One region of the Gottfriedia sp. NPDC057948 genome, then DNA from elsewhere that is predicted to be linked to it. Evidence: riboswitches for the same ligand, from Rfam matches in the RefSeq annotation. Region 1 holds a riboswitch; each other region holds the start of a gene.
The links. Region 1 has a riboswitch for lysine ahead of ACFVRR_RS12940 (aspartate kinase). Riboswitches for the same ligand answer to the same signal wherever they lie in the genome.
Positions count from the first base shown of each region.

Region 1 (3,221 bases):
CCGTAGGCAAGTATACTATGCCCCATTATTAATACCTCCTTCTTTTATTTACCATTTAGCCGTTCGCCTTACTTATTTTAAAATTACAGAATCTTTATATAATTTATTCGCTTAACGATTAAAAAACCCTTTTAAACGCTATCACTATACTATACGGCTCTGTATATCTGAACGTGATGAATATTGATAAAATCAATATTTCAAAGCCTATATATAAGAATTTGAACGCCTAAAAGGGTTTATTTTACTATTTAGTTTTCCACTACTACTTCTTCATTAATACGATCTAATTCATATCCTTTATGAAGAGCGTGAACTGCTTCTTGTAATTTTGATTTTGGTACAACTGTTGATACTTTAATTTCAGAAGTACTTACCATTTTTACAGGGATTTCACTTTCAGCTAAAAATTTAAACATTTTTGCAGCAACACCTGGATTTGAAACCATTCCACTACCTACAATTGATACTTTAGCAAGTTCACTTTCAAAATCAAATGAGCGGTAACCTAAAAATTCTTTCTTTGATTCTAGAACCGCTATTGCTTCCATCATATTTTCAGATTTGATCGAGAATGAAAGATTTACTAAGTTATCTGATGTTACGCTTTGGATGATAATGTCAACATCAATACCTTCACTTGCTAATAAAGTAAAGATTTTAGGTAATAAATCTACATGGTTATTTAAACCATTTAAAGTCATCCTTGTTACATTAGATTCGAATGCGATTCCTCTTACGACTGATTGTTGTTCCATTTGTGTTTCCTCCCCAATAAATGTACCGATTTCATCATGTTGACTTGAACGAACTTGAATAATTAAATTATAATTTTTTGCGAATTCTACTGCTCTTGGATGTAAAACCGCTGCTCCTAAAGCTGCAAGCTCTAGCATTTCATCATAAGAGACATGGCTTAGTTTAGAAGCATTTGGTTCAACTCTTGGATCCGTAGTATAAACACCTAATACGTCCGTATAAATGTCACAACGTTCTGCATTTAAAGCAGCTGCCAATGCAACAGCTGTTGTATCTGAACCACCACGACCTAATGTCGTAATTTCATTGTTGTCACTTAAACCTTGGAAACCAGCAACAATTACAATATACCCTTCATCAAGTAATTGTTGAATTCGATCTGTATGAATTGTTTCAATACGCGCATTTCCATGGACAGATTCAGTTTGAATTCCAGCTTGCCAACCAGTTAGTGAAATAGCTTTAAAACCTTTAGCTTGAATCGCCATTGCTAGTAACGAAATCGAAACTTGTTCCCCTGTAGTAAGTAACATATCTAATTCACGTTTACTGTTTTGCGGACTAATTTGAGCTGCTAAACTAACTAGTTCGTCTGTATGATGTCCCATTGCAGAAACAACTGTAACTACTTGGTTTCCTTCTTTATATGATTTGGTTACTGTTTCAGCAACATGCTGAATTCGTTCAATTGAGCCTACTGAAGTACCACCGAATTTCTGAACAATAATTCCCATTTTTCTCATCCTCACTTTTTACTTAAAAAAGAATACAAAAAAGCGCGTGAAGCAATGTTCACGCGCCTAATTTACAAATAAAATAAAATAGACAATTCATCAACATCTCTTCAATAGCTCCCCGCATAATTATTATGCGACAGTACTACATTTCTTAAATGCAGTCCCAACAAAATGAATTGTGGATTCATTTTATTTCGGCAAAACTTCCTTTCAACTGTCCATCACAACGCCACACGTCTATGACAGCATACTTTTAAGTTTTGCACCTCTATTACGAGAGAAAATCATTTAATTTTAACTAAAATATAAATTATTTTGAAAATAGTGTCAAGATAAAAATTTTGGCAACTATGTTACTCTTTATGGAAATGCTGATAAATTTCTTCTGCAACATTTTTTGGCATTTTAGCTGCTATTAACTCATCGATTGATGCCTCTTTTATTTTTTTGACTGATCCAAAATGTTTAAGAAGAGCTTTCTTTCTTGTTCCACCAACACCTGCTATGCCATCTAAAGCAGATTGAACCATTGATTTACTATGAAGCTGACGATAGAATTCAATCGCAAATCTGTGTACCTCGTCTTGAATTCTTTGTAATAAAAAGAATTCTTGGCTTTGTCTACCAAGTTGGACAATTTGAGGTGGCTGTCCTATTAATAACTCTGAAGTGCGGTGCTTTTCATCTTTAACAAGTCCAGCTGTTGGGATGTATAGGCCTAACTCATTTTGGAGTACATCTTCAACTGCAGCTAGATGTCCTTTCCCACCATCCACAATTATTAAGTTTGGTAAAGGTAAATTCTCTTTTAATGCTCTCGAATATCTTCTACGAACTACCTCACGCATTGAATCGTAATCATCAGGTCCTACGACAGTTTTGATTTTATATTTGCGGTAATCTTTTTTTGAAGGTTTTCCGTCTATAAAGACAACCATAGCTGAAACAGGATTTGTTCCTTGAATATTTGAATTATCGAATGCTTCAATTCGATACGGAGTTTCAATATTTAAAATATCCCCTAGTTTTTCTATTGCTTTAACTGTTCTTTCTTCATCTCGCTCAATTAATTTAAATTTCTCACCGAGTCCAATTTTGGCATTTTTATTTGCTAATACTACGAGTTCCTTTTTTTGGCCTCTTTTTGGTTGGAATACAGGAATTTTTAGTAAACCTTTTAAAATTTCCGTATCAACTTTATCTGGTACAAAAATTTCTTTTGGTTTTATATTGTGTGGTTTTTCATAAAATTGCCCAATAAACGATAGAAATTCTTCTTCTGGTTCATCGTAAATTGGAAAATATGATACATCTCTTTCAATTAATTTTCCTCTTCGAACAAAGAAAACTTGAACACACATCCATCCCTTATCAACCGCATATCCAAATACATCTCGATCAACTAAATCACTACTCATCATTTTCTGCTTTTCCATAGTCGCTTCAATAGATACAATTTGGTCTCGATACTCTTTCGCGCGCTCGAAATCTAATTGTTCAGATGCAGCAAGCATTTTTGCCTCTAATTCTTTTCGTATTTGGTCTTCCCCACCGTTTAGAAAACGGGCAATTTCATTAACTATTTCCTGATTTTGTTGATCAGTTACTTCTTTTACACAAGGCGCAAGACACTGACCAATATGATAATATAAACAAACTTTATCTGGTAATGAAGAACATTTTCGTAACGGATATAAACGATCTAATAATTTTTTTGTTTCACTA
Region 1 covers NZ_JBHVPN010000007.1:67,339-70,559, forward strand. Annotated here, with positions in the region: gene ACFVRR_RS12935 (hypothetical protein) at 1-26, opposite strand, end outside; gene ACFVRR_RS12940 (aspartate kinase) at 252-1,493, opposite strand; lysine riboswitch at 1,600-1,775, opposite strand; gene uvrC (excinuclease ABC subunit UvrC) at 1,850-3,221, opposite strand, start outside.

Region 2 (3,221 bases), on a different contig from region 1:
AACTAAAAAACAATTTACAGGAAAGAAATTGGGTAAAAAGCTCAACTCATAAAGATAATTATTTTTCGTAATCTTCATTTTATACCCTCCTAATAATAAAAACTAATACCTTTAGTTTTATAATACTAAAGGTATTAGTTTTTGTGAACAAAAATTCCAAATTTACATAAAAATCGGTTAAAACAACTAAAAAACCCTTCCATCTAAGATGAAAGGGCTTCAGACTGCCCGAAAACGCTCGCTTTCTTCGTTGCTTCGCCTGCCTGCGCGGTGCTCATTACCGTCTAGGGTAACTCCGCTCCTCACCAGGCTTCGCGCCTCGAAAGACAAGAGCTCGCAATCAGTCTGAAAATCAAATTTTTAGTACTTTTTCTACATGTTGATATTATTTTCTAGATAAATCCATCTCTTTATAAGAAACAACTTTCGTTTTGTGTTTAAATTTATAACCTAACCAAACAATTAAAAATACAGGAATTCCAATGTATGAAACAAGTACACCTTGCCAATCAATTGCCTTACCAGTGAAAGCTTGCCAGTTTTGAGCTAGTACAATAAATAAACAAGCTAAGAATGCTAAGATTGGACCTAGTGGGAACCATTTTGCGCGATAAGGTAAATCTTTTAAATCCTTTCCTTGAGCAACATAAGCCTTACGGAAACGGTAATGAGAAATCGCAATACCTAACCAAGCAAGGAAACCTGATAAGCCTGATAAATTTAATAACCAAGTATACACTTGACCTTCACCGAAAAATGAAGATAAACAAGCAAGTGAACCAACTGCAAGTGTTATATATAAAGCATTTGTAGGAACACCATTTTTATTTACTTTTGTTAAGAATTTAGGAGCTTTTCCTTCAATTGCTAAAGTATATAACATACGAGTAGATGCGTATGTTCCACTATTACCTGCCGATAAAACTGATGTTAAAATAACTGCATTCATTACAGAAGCCGCAAATGCAACACCTAATTTTTCAAATACTAAAGTAAATGGACTAACAGCCACATCGTTTTTCATTAGACCAGGATCTGTATAAGGAATTAATAAACCAATTACGATAATAGCGAATACATAAAATAAAAGGATGCGCCAGAAAATTTGACGGATAGCTTTTGGAACATTTTTTTCTGGATGTTCTGTCTCACCTGCTGCAACACCGATTAGCTCTGTACCTTGGAATGAGAAACCTGCAACAATAAAGATTGATAAAACACCTAAAAATCCATTATGAAACGGAGCATCTCCAGCAGTAAAGTTTTTGAAACCTGCATGATGTCCACTGATAATGCCAAAAATCATTGCAATACCAACAACTAAAAAGACAACTACAGTTACAACTTTAATTAATGAAAACCAAAACTCTGATTCACCATAGCCTTTAACTGAAAGTAAATTTAAACCTAATATAATCACTAAAAAGATTCCGCTCCATAATACTGCTGGAGAATGAGGGAACCAATATTTCATCAGCATTGCTGAAGCTAATAATTCAAAAGCTAAAGTGATTGCCCAGTTATACCAATAATTCCAACCCATAGCAAAACCAAATGCTGGATCAACATAGCGAGATCCATAAGTACTAAATGAACCCGAAACTGGCAAATAAGTCGCCATTTCACCTAAACTAGTCATTAAGAAATAAACCATAATACCAATTAGTCCGTAAGCTAAAACAGCTCCGCCAGGACCAGCTTGACTAATTGAAGTTCCACTAGCTAAAAACAATCCTGTCCCAATTGAACCACCAATTGAAATCATCGTTAAATGTCTTGCTTTAAGGCCCCTTTTTAAAGAACCATCGTGAGTATTCGATACTACTTTATCATTCTTAGGGTTTGTTAGTCCCATCTTATTGCCTCCTCTTGATTCTTGCAATCTTATCTTTACGCGAGAATATGGGACGGTATAAAGTGTTGTATGATGTGTATTTTACTCAGTATTTTCGTCATTATGTAAAGAATGGAAAATCTGGTAAAATACAAAAAAACACGTGAAGCAATGTTCACGTGTTTAAGACTCAATTATATGTGTCAAACAACATCAACATCTCTTCAATAGCCCTCCACAAGAAATCTTGTGACAGTCCTATGCTTATTCAGCAATAGGCCCAGTAATAAATTTAAATGGTAAATTTATTACTTCGGCAGTTTCACCTTTTATTACTTTTCACAGGTACCATAAACCTCAAAGTAACGACTAATCAAAACTGCGCCTCTATCCAAACGAGATAAAGATCATATTAAATTAATTTTTATAAACTCAATATACAATCTATTAATCTAGTTTGTCAATAGAATTTTCGACAAAAACAGACTTTACCTAAGAGATGTATCTCTTGATTTTCGCCTCAGGATACTCATGTCTTGTACCTAACACTTATGTTTTTGTATAATAATTCTATATACTTCAAAGGAGGAAATTTTCACATGACAATTTATAAAGCATTAACACTTGCGGGATCTGATAGTAGTGGTGGAGCTGGATTACAAGCTGATATTAAAACGTTTCAGGAACGTAATGTTTATGGCATGAGTGCAATTACAACTTTAGTAGCGATGGATCCTCATAATCATTGGCATCATCAAGTATTTCCAATTGATATAGATACAATTGCAGCACAATTAGAAACAATCATTGTTGGCGTTGGAATTCAAGCAATGAAAACAGGTATGCTTGGTTCAACTGAAATAATTGAGCTAGCAGCAAAAACAATAAAAAAACATAATATTGATCGAGTTGTTGTCGATCCAGTTATGATTTGTAAAGGAAATGACGAGGCTCTTCACCCAGAGACAAATGATGCATTAAGAGAAATTTTAGTACCTCTTTCAACAGTTGTAACACCAAATTTATTTGAGGCAGCTCAATTAGCTAAAATGGCTCCAATCTGCACTGTTGAACAAATGGAAGAAGCAGCACGCAAAATCCATGAATTAGGTGCTAAATATGTTTTAGTTAAAGGTGGAAGCAAAATTCAGCATGAAAATGCAATAGATGTATTATTTGATGGAGAAAAAATCGAACATCTAGAATCTGATAGAATCGAAACTACATATACTCACGGTGCGGGTTGTACTTATTCGGCTGCGATTTGTGCAGAGCTTGCTAAAGGAGCAGAACCAAGAGAAGCAATCTACACTGCAAAGAAATTCATTACTGAAGCAATTCGTCACTCATTCCCACTTAATCAATACGTTGGTCCAACAAACCACAT
Region 2 covers NZ_JBHVPN010000004.1:218,657-221,877, reverse strand. Annotated here, with positions in the region: gene ACFVRR_RS09590 (MBL fold metallo-hydrolase) at 1-78, opposite strand, end outside; gene ACFVRR_RS09585 (amino acid permease) at 386-1,855, opposite strand; lysine riboswitch at 2,055-2,232, opposite strand; gene pdxK (pyridoxine/pyridoxal/pyridoxamine kinase) at 2,434-3,221, shown strand, end outside.
Region 2: it holds a riboswitch for lysine, as region 1 does, so the genes downstream of both, ACFVRR_RS09585 (amino acid permease) here and ACFVRR_RS12940 (aspartate kinase) in region 1, are expected to answer to the same signal.

Region 3 (3,221 bases), on a different contig from region 1:
GCCATAAGCTCCAGTGCAAGATACAGCTAATACATCATTGTTTTGTACAACAGGTAAGTTACAATCCCAAATTAGCATGTCGCCACTCTCGCAGCATTTACCAGCAATCGATACAACTTCTTTATTCTCATCATTTGCTCGATTTGCAAGCATCGCTTCGTATTTTGATCCGTATAGTGCAGGACGAATATTATCAGTCATTCCCCCATCAACAGATACATATTTACGAATTGAAGGAAGAGTTTTTGTTGAACCAATCGTATAAAGTGTTGTTCCAGCTTCACCAACAATACTACGTCCAGGCTCTAACCATAATTCTGGTAATTTGTAGTCTAGCTCTTCACATTGTTGTTTAATAATAGTAGTAATTTTTTCTATATGTTTAGCAACAGCTAAAGGCTCATCTTCCGAAGTATAACGAATACCAAAGCCTCCACCTACATTTAATATTTCAGCTGTAAAACCTAAATCATTTTTAAGTCCATTTAAAAAGCTCATTAATACATTGATTGCATGAACAAATCCATCTGGTTCGAAAATTTGAGATCCTATATGTGAATGTACTCCTAATAATTTTAGGTTAGTTGATTTTAAAGAAACTTCCACTGCTTCATTAGCTTGACCAGACATAATATCGAATCCAAATTTAGAGTCTTCTTGACCAGTCATTACATATTCATGTGTATGTGCTTCAACACCTGGCGTAACACGTAATAAGATTGATACTTCTTCATTACGTTGTTCAGCTAAAGCCTGTAATACTTCTAGCTCAAAGAAATTATCGACTACAAAACAACCTATTTTTGCATTTAAAGCTTCTTCAATTTCTTCAATTGTTTTGTTGTTTCCGTGAAAGTGAATTTTCTCAGCTGGATAACCTGCTTGCAATGCTGTATATAACTCTCCACCAGAAACAACATCTAGACATAGACCTTCTCTTTCTATTAAGCGGGCTTGTTCAACACATAGAAACGCTTTACTCGCGTAAGCAACCTGATATTTCATTCCCGTTTCTCTTAAAGCTTCATGGAATTCCCTACATTTTGATTCAATTAATGCTTCGTCATAAATGTATAGAGGGGTACCGTAATTTTTTACTAAATCTACAGTATCACAACCTCCGATTTCTAAATGTCCTTCATTATTAATTCGACTATTACCATGTAAATACATTCGTATTCTCCCTTCAAATCAAATGTAAGATCATTCTAAGAAGCTTCCTTCAATGTATTAGTGTATTAAAAAAGACACATGAAGGATATGTTCATGTGCCTATCGCTTTTTAAAAAAGGACTTAGCCAATCACATCTCTTCAATAGCTCTTCACAAACACATGTGACAGTACTACATTTATTAAATGTAGTCCCAGAAATAAAATGTGTGGCAATTTATTTCTTCGGCATAGGATCCTTTCTCATTTCGTCATAGAACCCACAGTTCTCTAAAATGATACTCATATACAATGCAACCTCTACGAATAGACTGTTATTTTTTATATTAGTCTATGTATAACACAGTCTAAAAATAGATGTCAAACCATTTTTGAATAATATTGTCGATTTATATTCACTTCATACACACAGCTTTTCCTTTTCAAAATAATATCTATAATATAGAATATGTTTTATGCGAGAGAAAAGGTGATTCAAAAATGAAAAATCATTTCAAAAAATATAAATTAAATCTAAAAAAAACAAACCACTAACAAACTGTTAGTGGTTTTTCTTTTTTGTTGCCTTATTACAAAACTCTTAACTTAAGTAGAAAAAATTGGACAGGGGTGAATAGATTGCGTTCAAGCAAAATAGCTGTACTCTCAATATGTAGTAACTCATTCATCGTTTTATTAAAATTAATTGTCGGGATTTTTACTGGTTCCGTAGCAATTATCTCTGAAGCAATTCATTCTTTGTTGGACTTAGTTGCTTCAGTCATTGCCTTTTTCTCTGTAAGGATTTCAAACAGACCACCTGATAAGGAACATCCTTATGGTCATGGTAAGTTTGAAAACATTTCAGGTACAGTCGAAACCATCTTAATATTTGTAGCTGGTATTTGGATTATCATTGAATCTGTTGAAAAGCTACTTCATCCTACCCCAATTAAGATGCCAATTATCGGTGTAGTCGTCATGTTTATTGGAGCGTTAATCAATTGGAGAGTAGGAAAAATCGTTCAAAAAGTAGGAAATGATACTCATTCAGTTGCAATGCAATCAAACGCTTTGCATTTATTAACAGACGTTTATTCATCACTCGGAGTTGCAATAAGTTTAATTTTAGTCAGTCTTACTGGTTGGGAATTTCTCGATGCATTGATTGGAATTGGAATCGCAATTTATATAATGAAAGAATCAATCGAACTTGGACGTAAGTCGTTTACCCCCCTACTTGATACTGGGCTTTCGATAGATGAATTAAAACAAATCGAAAATGTATTATATTCTTTTAAATCCCAATTTATCGAATACCATGACTTACGCACGAGACGTTCTGGTGCTGAGGAGCATATAGATTTCCATTTAGTATTGCCATCTCACATGAGCATTGAAGAAGCCCATATACTATGTGACAAAATAGAAGAAGAAATAAAAAAGGTTTTAGTTGATCCAAAAGTATTAATACATGTCGAACCAGAAAATGAAAGAATACAAAAACTTGATTTCGTAAATACAGCATCTAGAGAAGAGCAGGAATTGCAAGGAGTAGGAAATTCATTAAAAGGATAAATGGACATTAGAAAACCCCACAAGGATTTTATAACTTGTGGGGTTCATTCTATTTTTAGGACATTTACTAAATAATAATTTCATCGGAGGGTTGCTCTGAATCGTCTCCTTTTAATTTTTGAGCTCTCATCGTAACCATTGCATAGCCGATCGCCATAATTATGCCAAAAACATATCCACCAATTGTAAAGATAATTGTACGTGAGTAATATGCTTTTAATCCATACGTATCAACCATCCACCATTGTGCAACAGCAAATACGATATCTTTAATAATCCATGCGACAAACAAGTACTGGAACACTTTGAATAGTGAAGGATGTTTATATAATTTTTTACTTTCTTCACGATCTTGTCCCTGTATTGCAGCAATATCAATCATAAAATAATATGGTAATGGCTTTTTCAAAGCCAATAAAACTAAAAATACAACTACAACACCAAAGTGATAATACACATTGTACAAAATTAAGTTTTTCGCAGAACCTAATGC
Region 3 covers NZ_JBHVPN010000022.1:25,150-28,370, forward strand. Annotated here, with positions in the region: gene lysA (diaminopimelate decarboxylase) at 1-1,173, opposite strand, end outside; lysine riboswitch at 1,309-1,482, opposite strand; gene ACFVRR_RS21785 (cation diffusion facilitator family transporter) at 1,790-2,728, shown strand; gene ACFVRR_RS21790 (VC0807 family protein) at 2,796-3,221, opposite strand, start outside.
Region 3: it holds a riboswitch for lysine, as region 1 does, so the genes downstream of both, lysA (diaminopimelate decarboxylase) here and ACFVRR_RS12940 (aspartate kinase) in region 1, are expected to answer to the same signal.